2 regions of the Paenibacillus sp. FSL R5-0470 genome follow, and region 1 is predicted to be linked to the other one. Evidence: riboswitches for the same ligand, from Rfam matches in the RefSeq annotation. Region 1 holds a riboswitch; the other holds the start of a gene.
The links. Region 1 has a riboswitch for cyclic di-AMP ahead of MKY99_RS00545 (C40 family peptidase). Riboswitches for the same ligand answer to the same signal wherever they lie in the genome.

Region 1 (8,064 bases):
TTTCATTAGTGGAACTGAGCCCACCGAATACTGTGATCAACATGGCAAAGCTCCCGCTGTCGATGATGTACAAAGCAAAGTAGATCCTGCTGAAGAAAGTCGTTCCCTGTGGAACAATATTAAACGCTGGTGGTTGAATTAACCTCTTCATTAATTGAAGAGGTTTTTCTTTTTTATTACTTATTTATTGTAGAATCCATAGGATGGCCAAACTCGATTTTCACTTCTCCCACAAAGGATGTAACCGCTTCATTAATTATATTCACCCCATTCTCTTAACTCACAATTACTGCTATAATAGTTAGTAGCAACCAAAATATAAAGATGTAAATGAGGGACATGGGATGAAGGATACAGGCATGATCCGGAGTTTAGACAGTCTTGGGAGAATTGTGGTTCCCGCAGAAATCCGTATGACTCGTAATATCGACATTGGTGATCCTATCGAATTTTTTATATTAAACGATAACACCATCATACTCAGGAAGTACACCTCGACAGAATGTACGTTTTGCAGAAGCCACGACCATGTCACCTACTATAAAGAGCAATTTATTTGCAGTAGCTGTCTAAAAGAAATTGCCGACCCTGAACGCATGTCTCAAGTGCCTGAGGCGCGCCAAGATTTTGCAGGCGAAGTGTCAGAACACAGCAGCACGATCCGGAAGACAAAGACAGAGGATATGTGCCAACGCCTGGAGCGGGCCATAGAAGAACATCCATATGCCAATCAGAAAGAGCTTGCTGAAATTCTTGGGATCAGTCAAGCCAGAGTAAGTCAACTCAAACGCAAACTTAATACGGCAGGCAGATCGTAAACTAATTCATTGTGTTCAATTCAAAAAGGCTTCGACTCTCCTATTTCAGGATGTCGAAGCCTTTTTTCTGTATCAGGTAACCTTGACCGGGTAATTCGTTCCTACTCGGTCAGTGCGGCCTTAAGCTCATCGGAGGACGCAGTCCACCATGCCTCATTATGAGAGATCAAGAGGGATTTGAGGGCAGCTTTTTCAACTGCGCCAAGCCCTCCCACATCGATTTTGCGTTTTAGAGCAGCATCCAACTTATTGACATGCTCGGCGAGAATTTTCCAACCGCGACGTGCTTCCGTATCGATCCACATTTCGCAGGCCGTTATTCCACCATAGAATTGACTATCCTGTGTACGGTCCACTGCTACCCATACTACCCAAACCTGTCTACCATTAGGTACATCTTCACGGTTCATGGAGAATTTAATCCCCTTTTCAACCTTACTCTTGGCATGCATGGCACCAATATCAATGACTGCTTCACCGCCATCAATAATGACAGGCGATACGTTATTGAGCTCTATAGAGCCTGCTCCAAAGCCTTTATGTTTACTTTTGGCATTCACAATATTTAAGGCAATCTGTTTCTTGCCCTCCGGTTGTATGTTGTCCACGAGTGCACACCCTTCCTCTTACGAATAATTTAATTTTAGCTAATAATGCGGCGATTGCAAACATATACATCCCGTAGATGCTTGTCACGGGAGGAATCACACTATGAAGTCACTGTCATTAAGGTACATCATCATCTTTGCGACCCTGGCCACCCTCGTGCTATTAGGAGGCATATGGGTCTATTCGGGGGATAACTCCACATCTTCTGTTACTAGCTTTGTTTCAAAAGAGGCCAAGTCCTCAAGCGGCACAGCTCCTGCAGCTGCACCACAACAGAAACTGCCTGAAAGCGCCCCCGTTCCAGCAGAAGAGGCATTAAGTCAACGAGTTGTCGAGTATCACATCGATGTTCAGCTTGTTCCTGATACAGAAACCTTAATCGCTTCTGAGACGGTAACCTGGACACACCCCGGTGTAAAACCGGTAAGTGATCTATATTTCCATATGTATCCAAATGCTTTTACTTCACCAGATACTACCTTTATGAAGGAGTCCGGAGGAACGCTCAGAGGTGACACCATGCCAGAGAATGGCTTCGGAAGTATGACTTTAACCGATTTGCGCACAACAGAAGGAACATCACTAATGCAAAGAGTGCAATTTGTACAACCCGATGATGGTAACGTCAACGATAAGACACTCCTAAAGGTACATCTCCCACAGCCGGTTAATGGTGGGGAAAGTGTCACGCTTAAACTCCAGTACGAGGTCCAGCTCCCCAAAATATTTGCCCGTATGGGCGCATCAGGCAATTTCGTGATGGCTGGGCAATGGTTCCCTAAACTTAGTGTATACGAGCCTATGGGCACACGTGGGGTTAAGGAGGAAGGCTGGGATTTGCATCAGTATCACGGCACCTCTGAGTTTTACAGCGATTTTGGCATCTTTAATGTAACGATTGCGGTTCCTTCCGACTACACGGTAGCTGCGACCGGATTTCCTGTGAGGAATGCCAAGCTAAAGCAAGATCAAAAAATATATCAGTTCTACGCTGACGATGTCCATGACTTTGCGTGGGCGGCATCCCCTGATTTTACAGTAGCCGAAGAAGCCTTCTCTACGCCAGAAGTGCCTGGTGTACGGATTAAGGTGTATCTCGATCCATTACACAAAGACTTAAAGGAACGATACCTTCAGGCCGCTAAGGCAGCTCTGACCTACTTCAGCAAATGGTATGGTCCTTATCCCTACTCGACTCTGTCTATTATCGTTCCGCCTAAGGAGGGGAATGGGGCTGGAGGAATGGAGTATCCAACACTCATTACAGCATTTGGAGCCACAGACTCTTCTCCTGACACCTCACTTGAAAGAACCGTCGTTCATGAAATTGGCCATCAATACTTTTACGGCATGGTAGCCAGCAATGAATTCGAAGAGGCTTGGCTAGATGAAAGCTTCACTTCTTATGCTGAAGACAGACTCATGGAGCAAGAATATGGCATCAAAACGAATCTCCCTCTTCAGTCCAGCTTGGTGACCAAATCAGAGCCGCTAAATTTAGAAACATGGAAATATGCCGGGGCAGAATCCTATAGCCGGAATGTGTATATTCGCGGAAAGCTAGTACTTAAGGATATTGAACGCCAAGTAGGCACTAAGGCAATGAACAGCATCATGTCCACTTACGCACGTAAATTCCGTTTCCAGCACCCCACTACGTCTGATTTTCAAAAAGTCGTTGAGAAGGTAACCAAAAAATCATGGCAGCCTTATTTCGAAGATTATATTTATGGTGGTGGTGCTCCTGATTTCTCAGTAGATACGATTACGATTAAAAAGAATGGCAACAGCGATGCTCAGAGCTATGAATCCATAGTAAAGATTACAAACAAAGGGAGCCATTACGTTGACGTTCCCATTAAATTCACATTCGCCGATGGCTCTGCTACAGAGCGGGTCTGGAGCGGTGAAGGAGCAGAGACTACCTTCCAATTGTTAAGCGATAAGCTTCTTCTCTCTGCTGAGGTTGATCCTGAGCATACCATTCTGTTAGAAAACAAGCATCTTAATAACTTCAGACTGGCGGAAATAGAGCCCAAAACGCTCTCCCGCTGGACATTAAGTGTAACTAAACTAGTTGAAACCGTGCTCGGAACTCTTGTCTGGTGAGGTGAATGATTGTGAGAACATCGATAACCCGCGGCTGGCAAAGCATGAAGGAGCAATTTTATATTCTGATTCTGCTCTTCATCTACCGACTGCTCTGGGGCTACTTTATGTACGGCTTCATCCGGTCTGCTATCGTTCCAATTCTACTGCGTTATCCAGATAAAGACGCTGGAGGCAGCGGAATGGGTAGACTACTCTATTATGTCGAAGGGCAGTTCAGCTTGAACACAGATCCTGCGATACGTACTTGGTTATGGATGTTCCTAGGGCTTGTTGTCTTACGACTGCTACTCTCCCCCTTCATAAGGGCAGGATTACTGCATGAACTCCATCAGGAGCGAAAAGGAGAGCGTGGCCTGTTCTTTTTTCCAGGTATGAAGCTTTATGGATTTCCAGTGTTTATCTTCAGTCTAATCGAATGGGTGCTGGCTCTACTTCCGTTATACTGGCTTGCTCCAAAAATGTACGGGCTATTCTTGTCCTCCTTTCTGAACTACTCTTTGTTACTTCATCTAGTTCCATACGTATTGGCATGGCTTATATACATCTTTATCGTGCGCCTGTTCCTTCTATATATGCAGTTTGGTTATACCAGCGGCACGGGGATGTTCTCCTCCTTATTCATTTGCTTGAAGTCGCTGATTCCGGCAATAGGAATTTCAATCATACTTGGTGCAGCAGGCCTGATCCTTTTGCTAGTGTGCGGACTAACGGGTATCTTCTGTCCTGGCCTACCAGCACTTCTTATTCGTCAACTTTCATCACTGCCCTCAACACTCTTCAAAATGTGGGGAATTTCAGCTCAATATCATCTATGGCAAAGTAAAGCATTTCCACAATAATTTGAAGCATTACAGAACATAATATAAGAGTCCCGGTTCCTGAATCAGGAGCTGGGACTCTTTCGCGTTATAGACAAATTATGAGGATTTGCAAAATCGTAAAGACTTTGTTACAATAAGTCCTGTTCCATTGGTAACAAGTTTGTAATCATTTGAAACGATTTCTACATAACTTCATGTATTTGTCGTAGTCATGTCGATAAGTCACTATCTGGTGCATAAAACGCCGAATTCCTTGCACCGGGAAGTGGGGGAACCATATTTTGGGTGAATTGATCTCGCTTTGCAGTGATCATAGGGGAACCTTCTACCGAATCCTTAAGCTAACCTCACAGGCATTGGAAGGGGTACAATTTTTTTGAAGAATTTAAGAAAAGCATGCGTCGCTGCGGCGCTAGGACTTGTGATGGCGTTCTCTATTGGTGGAGGAAGTGCCTTTGCAGATTCTAAGATGGACAGTGTTATTTCAAAGACAATTGGAGTTGCCTATAAAACCGGAGGCACTAGCACTGCCGGGTTTGACTGTTCTGGATTTACTACGTATGTATTCAAGAAGGTGGGTCTTTCTTTGCCCCGTACTTCAAAAGCTCAATATAATGTCGGAACTCCTGTAGCCAAAAGTAAATTACGTTCAGGTGACCTAGTTTTCTTTAACACATTGGGCAACGGCGTATCCCATGTCGGCATTTATGTTGGAAACGGAAAATTCGCACAATCATCATCTTCATATGGCGTGACCATCACTTCACTTAGCCAGTCCTACTGGGCCAATCGCTACGTTGGTGCTAAAAGAGTAATGAGTACTTCCTCATATCAAGCTATAGCCTACGATTAATACTTCCCCACAACTATAACCTCACAATTACATTATATAGACCTGGGTTTGATTATTGACTTAATCGAATCCAGGTTTTCTTTTGCCTTATTATATTCTTTACACCTCTTGAACGGACTTTAAACACTTTTATTTGATAAAAATTTCAATAAATATAAAAATTAGTTTAATATTATCGCTTACATATGCATTTTGACTTTAAAAAAACGAATTTTTCTGCATGATTATGTTAAAAACGATTGCCAAGCGGCACTCTGTTTGTTACAATAACTGCAGTAAGATTTTAGTAACATTTTTGTAATCATTAAGTTGTTATTTACAAAGGTTTTGTCATGTATTGATTACAAGCTATTCCTAATCAACAGTATCAGCCGAGTTTCCTAACTATTAGGAAAACGGGGGAACCAACTTTGGGTGAATTGACCTCCATTTTTAGAGGGGTCATAGGGGACCTTCAACCGAACCCTTAAGCTAACCTCGTAGGCATCCGGAAGGGGTATAAACTTTTGAAGAAGAAGCTAGCAGCAGCAGTACTTAGCTTTTCCATTATTTTCACCATCGGAGCAGGAAGCGCTTTCGCGGATTCCAAAATGGATAAAGTGATCGACAAGACCATCGGAACTAAGTACGTATCCGGCGGCATCTCCACAAATGGATTTGATTGCTCCGGATTTACAATGTATGTATTTGATAAAATTGGTATAAACCTACCACACCAATCAGGTTCCCAGTATCAAATGGGTACTGCTATCTCCCAAGATGATTTAAGATCTGGAGATCTTGTATTCTTCAATACAAGTGGTAAGGGTGTCTCCCATGTCGGTATTTATGTCGGTGAAGGCAAGTTTGCACACGCATCTTCCTCACGCGGTGTAACGATTAGCTCCCTGAGTGATAGCTACTACGTGAAACGCTACATCGGTGCTAAACGAATTATGAGCACGGATGCTTATCATTCTGTTGCTTCTGAGACAGAAGATAATGATGATGTTCAATAAGTAAATCGTACATAGGCTCTTTTCCAAGATGTTGATTCTTGGGGAAGAGCTTGTTTTTTGTCTTATTTAGTATTTACCCCTCTCAGAATTTGTAAAACAATAATCCTCATAAATTTCTGAGTCGACCATGCCTCTTTTTGTATATAATTAGTTACAAGCATAAACGCCTTCGATGTCCTTATAAGGACCATAAGTATTTTAAGCTACAAATATAAGACATTTAAAGTTCCCCCGTGAAAGGAGGTCCTTGACCTTATGATAAATCCCTCTGTTACTTTTCATGTAGCGCCTATGGAGACCAGTCACGCGGAAGAGGTTTGCAACTGGGATTACACTGCCCCTTATAATATTTACGGCTGGATGCCGTGGGAGCAAATGCAGGCTCTTGGAATCGAGTTCGGTGACCCGCAGCTACGGAATGAGCAATATGTCTCCATACTAAATGGGCAAGGGATTTTGTGTGGATTCGCGCAGTTGTTTCCAATGGAAGGTGTTGTTCGCTTGGGGATTGGTATGCGCCCTGATCTATGCGGTCAAGGTCTAGGGAAAATATTCATGGATGCAATCGTGCAAGCAGCCTTAATTCGTTATCCTGAGCGTGAGATTGATCTAGAGGTATTGACCTGGAACCAGCGGGCGATCCGAACTTACCAAAAGTGTGGATTTACGATTACCGATACGTATGAGCGCCTAACCCCCACAGGAAACAAACCTTTTTATTGCATGGTCTATGATAAATAATATTAAATTCCATATTTTTCAATGATTTGATGGCATTATCGTTCATTTTTTTGTCACAAACCCTATGATAACGCTTCACCTTGAGCTATAATGTAGGGAGCAGCTTACATAGAAGGGACGAACTGGGATGCAGAAATGGATCATGAGCGGTTTGTTTTTTGCCGCCTGTGCCTTTGCGGTAGTACTTATGTTTACACTTCCAGGTAAAGAAGAGGTAGCTGAACAGAATAAACCGACGATGCCGGAAGTTCAATTGGATGCGGCAAAGGCCGAAGCAACCGTGAAAGCCAGCTGTATCACCTGTCACGGCGATCAGCTTCAAGGTGGAGTTGGACCCAGTCTTCAAAATGAAGGCGGTCAGCATGATGCTGAAGAAATCTACAGTATCGTCACTAAAGGACGCGGTCAAATGCCTTCCTTTAAAGAAAAGCTAGCCCCTGAGGAGATTGCAAACGTCGCCCTCTGGCTCTCAGAGAAAAAGTAACAGTAACTACTACCTAAGCAACTAAAAACGCCCGTGCCAGAAGATAGTTCACTATCTGCGCACGGGCGTTTATTTATGAGTTTGGGTGACACTAACGATTTTTCTCAAAGGCTTCATTAAATTCATGTGCCTCTCGAATATCTAGAGCTGTAATACCGTCTTCCTCATTTGATTTCAGTCGTAAAGTCACTGTCTTATAATCAATCGTAATATGTGGATGGTGATCAAAGGCTTCTGAAATGGTGGCTACTTCATCAACGAAAGCAATACCCTTCATATATTGGCTGAACATATATTTTCGCACCATGGTATTCTCTTCCAGCTTCCAACCTTCCAGCTTGCTGATCTGCTCACGCAGTTCTTCTTCCGTAAATAACAATTCGTTTCCTCCCTTACTAAAAATTGCAGTAAAATCCGCAGGTCCCTTTACTCGTCTTATTCGTTAAACAAAACATCCCTTAGCTTCTGAGGTCCAAGGGATGTGCCAGGATAAAGGCAATATTTTCGATTAAATGTATTCAAGAATCCCAGCGATTATAACTCGGCTACACCAATTTTAACACGGGCTACTAACTACGGGCAAATTACGCCCCCCCGCCCCCTCTTCTTAAATCAAAACAACAGAGGC
Region 2 (8,064 bases), 490 kb from region 1:
GCATCATTCTTAAGCAAGCTGCCGTTCGCTTGCGACGGCATTAGAACCTGGGCAAGCGCTGTAGTTGTCAGAGGATAGATCACTCCGCAGAGAACAATAAATACTAAACTTAGTCGCACAATAATAAAGAAATAAGCACCTTTCGATGATGATAACTGCTCTTCAGTGTCCTCCATGGAGTTTCCGTTATTCACGATGCTCTCACCCTTTCAATGATTAGTCAACACGTCGTTAAATCCATACACTTACGATCATATCAATGAGCTTGATGCCCGCAAAAGGAACTACCACTCCGCCTAGCCCATAGATAAATATATTGCGTCCAAGCAGCTTCGTAGAGCTCATAGCTTTATACGACACACCCTTCATAGCCAGTGGGATGAGCAGCGGAATAATAATCGCATTAAATATTAAGGCGGATATTATAGCCGAGCTTGGCGAGCCTAGTCCCATTACATTCAGGGCTTCCATTTCAGGAATAGCGAGCATGAACATCGCCGGAATAATGGCGAAATACTTCGCGATATCATTCGCGATACTAAAGGTTGTTAACGCACCCCGCGTCATCAGCAGCTGTTTACCAATCGCCACGACCTCAATAATCTTCGAAGGGTCAGAGTCCAAATCGACCATATTTGCTGCTTCCTTAGCAGCTGTAGTGCCGCTATTCATGGCTAAGCCCACATCAGCTTGTGCAAGGGCAGGGGCATCATTTGTACCATCCCCAGTCATCGCAACCAGCTTACCCTCGTTCTGTTCGCGGCGAATGACTGCTATTTTATCCTCAGGTGTACTTTCCGCGATGAAATCATCTACCCCCGCTTCACGGGCAATCGTAGCTGCGGTCAGCGGATTGTCACCCGTACACATGATGGTCTTAATCCCCATTTTCCGCAGCTCATCAAACCGCTCTTTCATGCCTGGCTTTACGGTATCCTTCAAGTAAATAAGTCCATAGATCCGATTGTCTACCGCAACCGCTAACGGGGTCCCCCCCATCCGGGCGATGGCATCAGAATTACTGTCGAGGTTCGCGGGAATGACACCGCCTTTCGACTGTACCCATTTCTTCACGGAGTCTACCGCACCTTTGCGTACGCAGCGTCCATCTTGCAGGTCAATACCACTCATCCGTGTTTCGGCCTTAAACTCTACGATTTCGCCACCTTCAGCAAGCTTGCTGTCATAGCTGCGTTCCAGCTTCTTGGCCAGCTCAATTACAGAACGTCCCTCAGGCGTCTCATCCTTTAGGGAACTGATGGCCGCCCACGCTGTAAGCTCAGCTTCCGTTTCATTTCCGACAGGAACAAATTCACTCGCCATCCGGTTCCCGAAGGTAATCGTACCGGTCTTATCTAGGATCATCGTATTAATATCGCCGGCAGCCTCAACTGCCTTACCCGACATGGCGAGTACATTAAACTGGGTCACCCGGTCCATACCCGCTATTCCGATTGCGGAGAGTAGCCCCCCGATTGTTGTCGGAATCAGACAGACCAACAAGGCGATCATAACCGGAATATCAAGATCAACACCTAGATAAGTTGCAATCGGCCGCAAGGTCACTACTACAATCAAGAAAATCAGCGTCAGACTGATCAAAAGCGTATTTAGCGCAATTTCGTTAGGTGTCTTCTGACGTTTCGCCCCTTCAACAAGAGAGATCATTCGATCTAGAAACGACTCACCAGGATCACTTGTAATTCTGACTTTAATCTCATCACTGACGACCCGTGTACCGCCTGTAACGGAGCCAAAGTCCCCACCAGCCTCCTTGATTACAGGTGCAGATTCACCTGTAATCGCTGATTCATCTACGGAAGCCAGCCCTTCAATCACCTCACCGTCACCAGGGATGAGTTCTCCCTGACTGACAATGACGATATCTCCTTTACGCAACTCGGAGGAAGAGACTGTCTTCACCGCTCCTCCAACCAGTTTGTTAGCTGTGATATCTTGTTTTGTTTTCTTGAGCGAATCGGCTTGGGCTTTCCCCCGGCCTTCTGCCAGTGCTTCAGCGAAGTTCGCAAACAGCACTGTAAACAGCAGAATGAACAACACTGTGATATTGAAGCCTATCGATTGCTCTGCATTAAAATATCCAGGAGCCAGCACCATGAGGAGGACAATGATCGTACCGACCTCTACCACGAACATGACGGGATTTTTGATTAGCGTTACTGGGTTAAGCTTTATAAAACTATCCTTTACAGCGCTAAGGAGTATGGGTCCCGTCAGCAGCTTTTTTCTTTTTACAGTACTCATCTTATTCTCCCTCTTCCTACCGTAAGGTTAGATATTCTGCAATGGGGCCGAGTACAATGACCGGCAGGAACGTCAACGCACCGATAATCACTACTGTACCAATCAGAATTCCCGTAAACAGTCCATTGTCTGTGCGGAACGTGCCAATCGTCTCAGGAACCGGCTTCTTCTTAAGCAGAGAACCTGCTACCGCCAGCATTGCAATGATAGAGACATAACGACCTAGCAGCATGACAATCCCGGTTGTGACATTCCAAAAAGTTGTATTGTCTGCAAGCCCTTCAAATCCTGAACCATTGTTCGCGGCAGAAGAGACATATTCATATAACACTTGGCTGAGTCCATGGAATCCAGTGTTCGTAATCGCCCCTTGCCCCAAATCGGTCAGGAACGCAGCTGCGGTTGGCACAAGGATAATGAACGGATGCACAAGGATCGCTATGGCAATCAGCTTCATCTCCTTGGCCTCTATTTTCCGTCCGAGGAACTCCGGTGTCCTGCCGACCATGAGACCGCACAGGAAGACACCCAGAATCGCATACATCAGCATATTGATCAGTCCAACACCTTTACCACCGAAGACATTGTTGAGCATCATCAGTGCAAGAGGCGTAATACCTCCCAGCGGCGTCAGCGTATCATGCATATTGTTAACACTACCTGTCGTAGCTGCGGTTGTTACTGAAGTAAACAAGGAAGACTGCGGTATGCCGAAGCGCACCTCTTTACCTTCCATACTACCTTGTGAAGATTCAATTCCTAGTGCATTGATCGCCGGATTGCCTTTCGATTCAGCATAGAAGTTTAGGCTTAACAGCAGAACAAACAAGGTCATCATTGCGGTAAAAATTACCCAGCCCTGACGTTTGTTCTTGGCAAACAATCCGTACATATAAGGGAGCGAAGCTGGCAGCATCCACATAGAGAGAATCTCTAGCACGTTCGTAAGTGGATTAGGGTTCTCAAAAGGATGCGATGAATTGGCCCCGAAGAAGCCGCCACCATTCGTGCCCAGATGTTTGATCGATTCCAAAGAAGCTACTGGACCGATAGCAATTTGTTGTGTTTGGCCCTCTAGTGTAGTGACTTCAAGTGATGGCTTGAGCGTTTGTGGCACATGTAGTCCTACCAGCACCAATGAAACTAACAAAGCTAGCGGAATGAACACACGAATATGCGCTTTGACGAAATCCTCGAAGAAGTTCCCGACTGATTTCCGTCCCGTGATTCCTCTGACAAAGGCAACCGCAACAGAAAATCCGCTCGCTGCAGATGTGAACATCATCATCGTGATGACAGCCATTTGTGAAAAATACGAAAGCCCCGTCTCCCCGCTATAATGCTGCAGGTTCGTATTGGTCATAAAGCTGATCACTGTATTGAATGAAAGCGTCTGTTCCATATCCGTAATTCCATTCGGGTTTAACGGCAATCCCCGCTGCAATCTAAGAACAATGTAACTGAAAGTAACCAATACGATATTTGTTAACACAAAGCTGAGCGCATACTTCTTCCAAGACATTCCGTCCCGTTTTTTCAGGCCGATCAGCTTATAAATCCCTTTTTCCATGCCTCCAAACCATCGATCCGTACGGTTCGGTTCATTAGAAAATACATAATATAAATACGTGCCCATCGGCTTAACCAGCAAGATAAGAATTACGATTACAGCAACTATTTGCAAAATGCCCATGAATGCCCCTCCTTAAAATTTCTCCGGATGAATCAATGCGTAAACCAGATATACAAACAACAGTAGGGTAACAGCGATTACTAGAATCACAACTTATCCCTCCCTGTATCCTCAACTACACCTGCGCACCAGCGCATAAATCCATAAAACAACCCGTAAATTACAGCTAACGAAGCCACCATATACAGATCCATCATATCTCCCGCACTCCTTCTTTTATCCTTGATGAGGTGATTTATCGATTAGAAAATCAGCATCACCACTATGAGAATAGATTACATAACTTGCACCAAGTCTTTTATAGACCAATCTAGGATTTATTGAGCTTGTGATTACAAAAATCGGCTGTGTCGTCCAGGTGCGGCACATCTGAATGTAGCGGCAGCATAACGTAAAGCTGCTCTCGAACAGATATACCCGTCCTACCGGGAACGGCGGGCGAAACCAAGTATTCTGATGGCGGGTATCAACTAGAACGACTTGTTCAATCCCCATCTCTTCGAGTAGGGCCTTCTCAGGCAAGTTGTTGGTCAATCCGGCCATCTTAATGCCTCTGAATTTTAGAAGCTTAATAAAATGTTCGCCTGCCTTCGTTGGCGCACATACCAGTACATATTCATTCTGATCTGTCATCTCTTATTCTCCTCAAATGCTTTGCTTGTAAGATCAGAGCTTGATCACCCTGATCTTGAAAGAAAAGCTACCGCTAATGATGAATATAACGACCTCTTCGTGAGGTTTTCCATAAATGCTTTGCTTAAAAAAGCACAGCAAAAAGCCACAAAGGATTCTCCTCTGTGGCTCGCTAGCGGTCACATTGCACTCATCCTCTCTCCATACGCTTACGAGGTTAGCTGTCGGATTCGGGCGGTGAGAGTCGCCCTACCTGTATAGATACGAGCTCACTCGCATCTTCTACAGGATTCACCCCATAACCGGCTTCCGACTCTCACATCGTCTGCCGATTGTTGGTTCCCCCGCTTTCCTTAACGGAAATTAAGCGGATCAAATATTCGATTGTTGTTGAAACAGGAGTAATCATACCCTTATGCAGGAAGAATTGTAAAACCTGATTGATGCCAAAATAATGCAAATTAAAAACTATTTTCGTATCGGATAGCGCTTACTTGATATCCAATCTCTCTATATCTCTTGTTTACTCGAGTTTTAATCCATTAGCGAAAAGCGGGCATACCATGTGATTTTATTCACCACAAATGTAGAAATCTTAAAAAAACGCCTTTATAGGTAAGAAAACAAGAAGTCGAGATTAAGCGAGGAAGAAGCCCGATAACTCGCAATAAATACCTATTTGGTTCCCTTTTCCGTCGTAGTAGGCAGGATTTGGTTTAAATCGCGCTCAAAAGAACACTTTCTGTTTTTACAGAAACACCTTGAAAAGAGTATGATTCGGGTTGAATCTATTTCACGAAATACATTCAACGCTGAGTTCCTGTATTTGCAGGGAACGGGGGAACCATCAGGTCACATGGCCTACTTGGGGTGAATCCGAAGGAGACTGTCCAAGTCTCATATAGGTAGGGCGACTCTCACCGTCCGAATCCGACAGCTAACCTCGTAAGCGTAAAGAGAGAGACCCTTGATCCGCCACGCTTTGGCACAGGTGTGTATATACCTGTATTCCAAAACCGCAGCAGAGGTCCTCCTCTTGCTGCGGTTTTTGCGTTACCTGAATCTATAGGGTGATAGCATGCTGGACGGGGTGAAAGAAATGAAACACTATTATTGGGGAACTCAGCAAGGGCTACTTGAGCCGATAAGTCTAAATTATGTTTGCTTTGGAGCGTTGTGGTTCGAAGAGGATCATCACAGAACTATTGTCGGCTATGCTTTTGGTCAGAAGCAGATTGAATCACTTCGCCATTTCAGCAGCCCATCTACCTGTGAATACTGTATGGACCGAACAATTATATACGAAATATATAAAAGTATCCGAGAAAAGCAACAGCTGCAGGATTGGTCAGCACACCAACGTTTTCCGTGGCTCACCGCTTTTAAGGAACCGTGGAAAGATGTTGCAGTCGGTTGGTACGTAATGAGATCCCGCAACACCTTTCCCTTACATTTATCCGTTATACGCAAACAGAAATTCAGACTATGGCTAGAGCATGCCGCAGTCTGTGAGAATGAAGCTGAAATGCTCGCCTGTATAGAGAAGGCTAATGACATTCACCATGTAGATCTTAAGCTTTTGGAAACCTAAGGAGGAAAAAACTGTCATGGACCAGCGAAGACTGTCTCGCATAGAAGTATTCGTCTTTGATTCACCTGAGCCTATTCATTATGGAATGGAGGCTGATCAAGGCAGCCGTTATGGCATCCTGAAACTTACCTGTAAAGGAGGTAGCAGCTGGGGGGCATGTCTTATCTCTGCCAATACCAAAACTTTCGATCTTATTAAATGGAGTTCTTTTCTCAGAATGATATACCATTGCCGGCTAGAGGAAGCGATAGATAAAGTACGTACCCATGGTTCAGAGTGGGATCAGACTCAGTTTGAGCTAGTGCAAGGTGCTTTACAGGATTTAAAAGCCAAGCTGCAGGGTAAATCCTTGGCAGGGCACATTGAGCAAGGTCGTCTGTACAGAGCTGTCGCTGGTGGGAGAGATTCCAAAGGAGGGCGGCTATATTATAAACCATCCAGTGTTGCGCTTCAAAAACATAGTTATCCAGAACCTGATACCGCCGAGCTTATCAACAAATCCATTTCTTACTTTTCTATATTATAGGTTCATCCCATAACCCATTCTGAAAGGATCGTGTTTATCATGCCTGACCCCTTACCTGCCGAATCATCCCGTAGAACTATATTTGCAGAGTGTGTTCAAAAGTGTACGAATGATATCTATATGCTCAGTTCCATGTTGTTACAACAATCAGCAGAAGCCGAGAAGGTTACTATCCGTACTTTTAAAGAGCTTCACAAAATATTCCGTCAAAAAAGCTTCGACAGCCAGCTATTCTCTATCGAAGCTTACCGCTCTTGTATCCGACAATGCGCCGATTATTACGCACGCCGGTCTCTTCTGTCTGCCAAGGCATTGCCTTGGGAGGAACAGCTTATAAAAACGATGTGGTATGGCCTAAAGCTATCTTTACCTCAAATAAGCATCATTCTGCAAAAGAGTCTTCCTGTACTAAAAGCACAGCTTAGGCGTGTGCGGGAGCAACTGACTGCTCAAGAGGATTTGCTGCCTAGTGGTAATCTATCCGTTGTCTAACTCCCTCAACTATCTTCCAAATAACTTTTACGATACGTACACAAAAAAAGAAAAAAGCCACGGCATCTGCCGCGGCTTCCTTTCCCTATTATTACGCTTTGCTCTTACGCGCCTTACCGTACATCCACAATCCCGCAATCATCCCTACCATGGCAACACCAGTCAATACACCTTGAGTGAAATCCATAACAGCGGATCCATCTGAATGGAGCATTCTACTAACCGTAGCCAGAGATACCGAACTCATTAAAAGCATCATATTGTATTGTTCACTTTTAGTCATGATTACCACTCCTTAAAAGTTTATATGAAGCCACTTAGATCTTGTAAGCCTTCATCGCTTTTCTGATCTCTTTAATACTTGGACGTTTGCCGTACATCAATACGCCTGTGCGATAGATCTTGGCAGCCAACCATCCAAAGATGAACGTGGTAACAAGCAGGATGGCTAATGATACAATAACTTGCCAGATCGCTACTTCACCAACACCAATCCGGAGCAGCATGGTCAATGGAGAGGTGAAAGGCACATAACTCGCTACCTTAACCAGCAGAGTATCCGCATTAGAGATACTGAACAGTGGAACATAGAATGCTACGAAGCCTAACATCATAATCGGCATAACCGCTTGGCCAAGATCCTCTGTACGGCTGACAATCGAACCTACAGCTGCATACATCAAGGCATAGAGGAAGTAACCTAGTACATAAAGAACAATTCCATAAAGCAACAAGTTAATATTAAGCTGGCCTAAATCCAGGTCTAAATCTTTCAAAATCGTTGCATTATGCGGAAGCTTAAGATTGACAACTACCGCTGCGATAATGACGCCAATTTGTAATAATCCTACTAAGAAGACACCG

Region 2: it holds a riboswitch for cyclic di-AMP, as region 1 does, so the genes downstream of both, MKY99_RS02705 (hypothetical protein) here and MKY99_RS00545 (C40 family peptidase) in region 1, are expected to answer to the same signal.

Annotation. Positions count from the first base shown of each region.
Region 1 covers NZ_CP150238.1:112,017-120,080, reverse strand. Annotated here, with positions in the region: gene MKY99_RS00570 (PBP1A family penicillin-binding protein) at 1-142, shown strand, start outside; gene MKY99_RS00565 (AbrB/MazE/SpoVT family DNA-binding domain-containing protein) at 345-818, shown strand; gene MKY99_RS00560 (YwhD family protein) at 920-1,426, opposite strand; gene MKY99_RS00555 (M1 family metallopeptidase) at 1,530-3,536, shown strand; gene MKY99_RS00550 (hypothetical protein) at 3,548-4,378, shown strand; cyclic di-AMP (ydaO/yuaA leader) riboswitch at 4,593-4,731, shown strand; gene MKY99_RS00545 (C40 family peptidase) at 4,785-5,213, shown strand; cyclic di-AMP (ydaO/yuaA leader) riboswitch at 5,573-5,714, shown strand; gene MKY99_RS00540 (C40 family peptidase) at 5,720-6,211, shown strand; gene MKY99_RS00535 (GNAT family N-acetyltransferase) at 6,467-6,952, shown strand; gene MKY99_RS00530 (cytochrome c) at 7,080-7,436, shown strand; gene MKY99_RS00525 (4a-hydroxytetrahydrobiopterin dehydratase) at 7,528-7,815, opposite strand; gene MKY99_RS00520 (hypothetical protein) at 8,044-8,064, opposite strand, start outside.
Region 2 covers NZ_CP150238.1:602,796-610,859, reverse strand. Annotated here, with positions in the region: gene kdpC (potassium-transporting ATPase subunit KdpC) at 1-176, opposite strand, end outside; gene kdpB (potassium-transporting ATPase subunit KdpB) at 232-2,265, opposite strand; gene kdpA (potassium-transporting ATPase subunit KdpA) at 2,282-3,958, opposite strand; gene MKY99_RS02705 (hypothetical protein) at 4,175-4,591, opposite strand; cyclic di-AMP (ydaO/yuaA leader) riboswitch at 4,782-4,971, opposite strand; cyclic di-AMP (ydaO/yuaA leader) riboswitch at 5,392-5,557, shown strand; gene MKY99_RS02700 (hypothetical protein) at 5,691-6,182, shown strand; gene MKY99_RS02695 (hypothetical protein) at 6,199-6,708, shown strand; gene MKY99_RS02690 (hypothetical protein) at 6,841-7,200, shown strand; gene MKY99_RS02685 (hypothetical protein) at 7,292-7,483, opposite strand; gene MKY99_RS02680 (ABC transporter permease) at 7,518-8,064, opposite strand, start outside.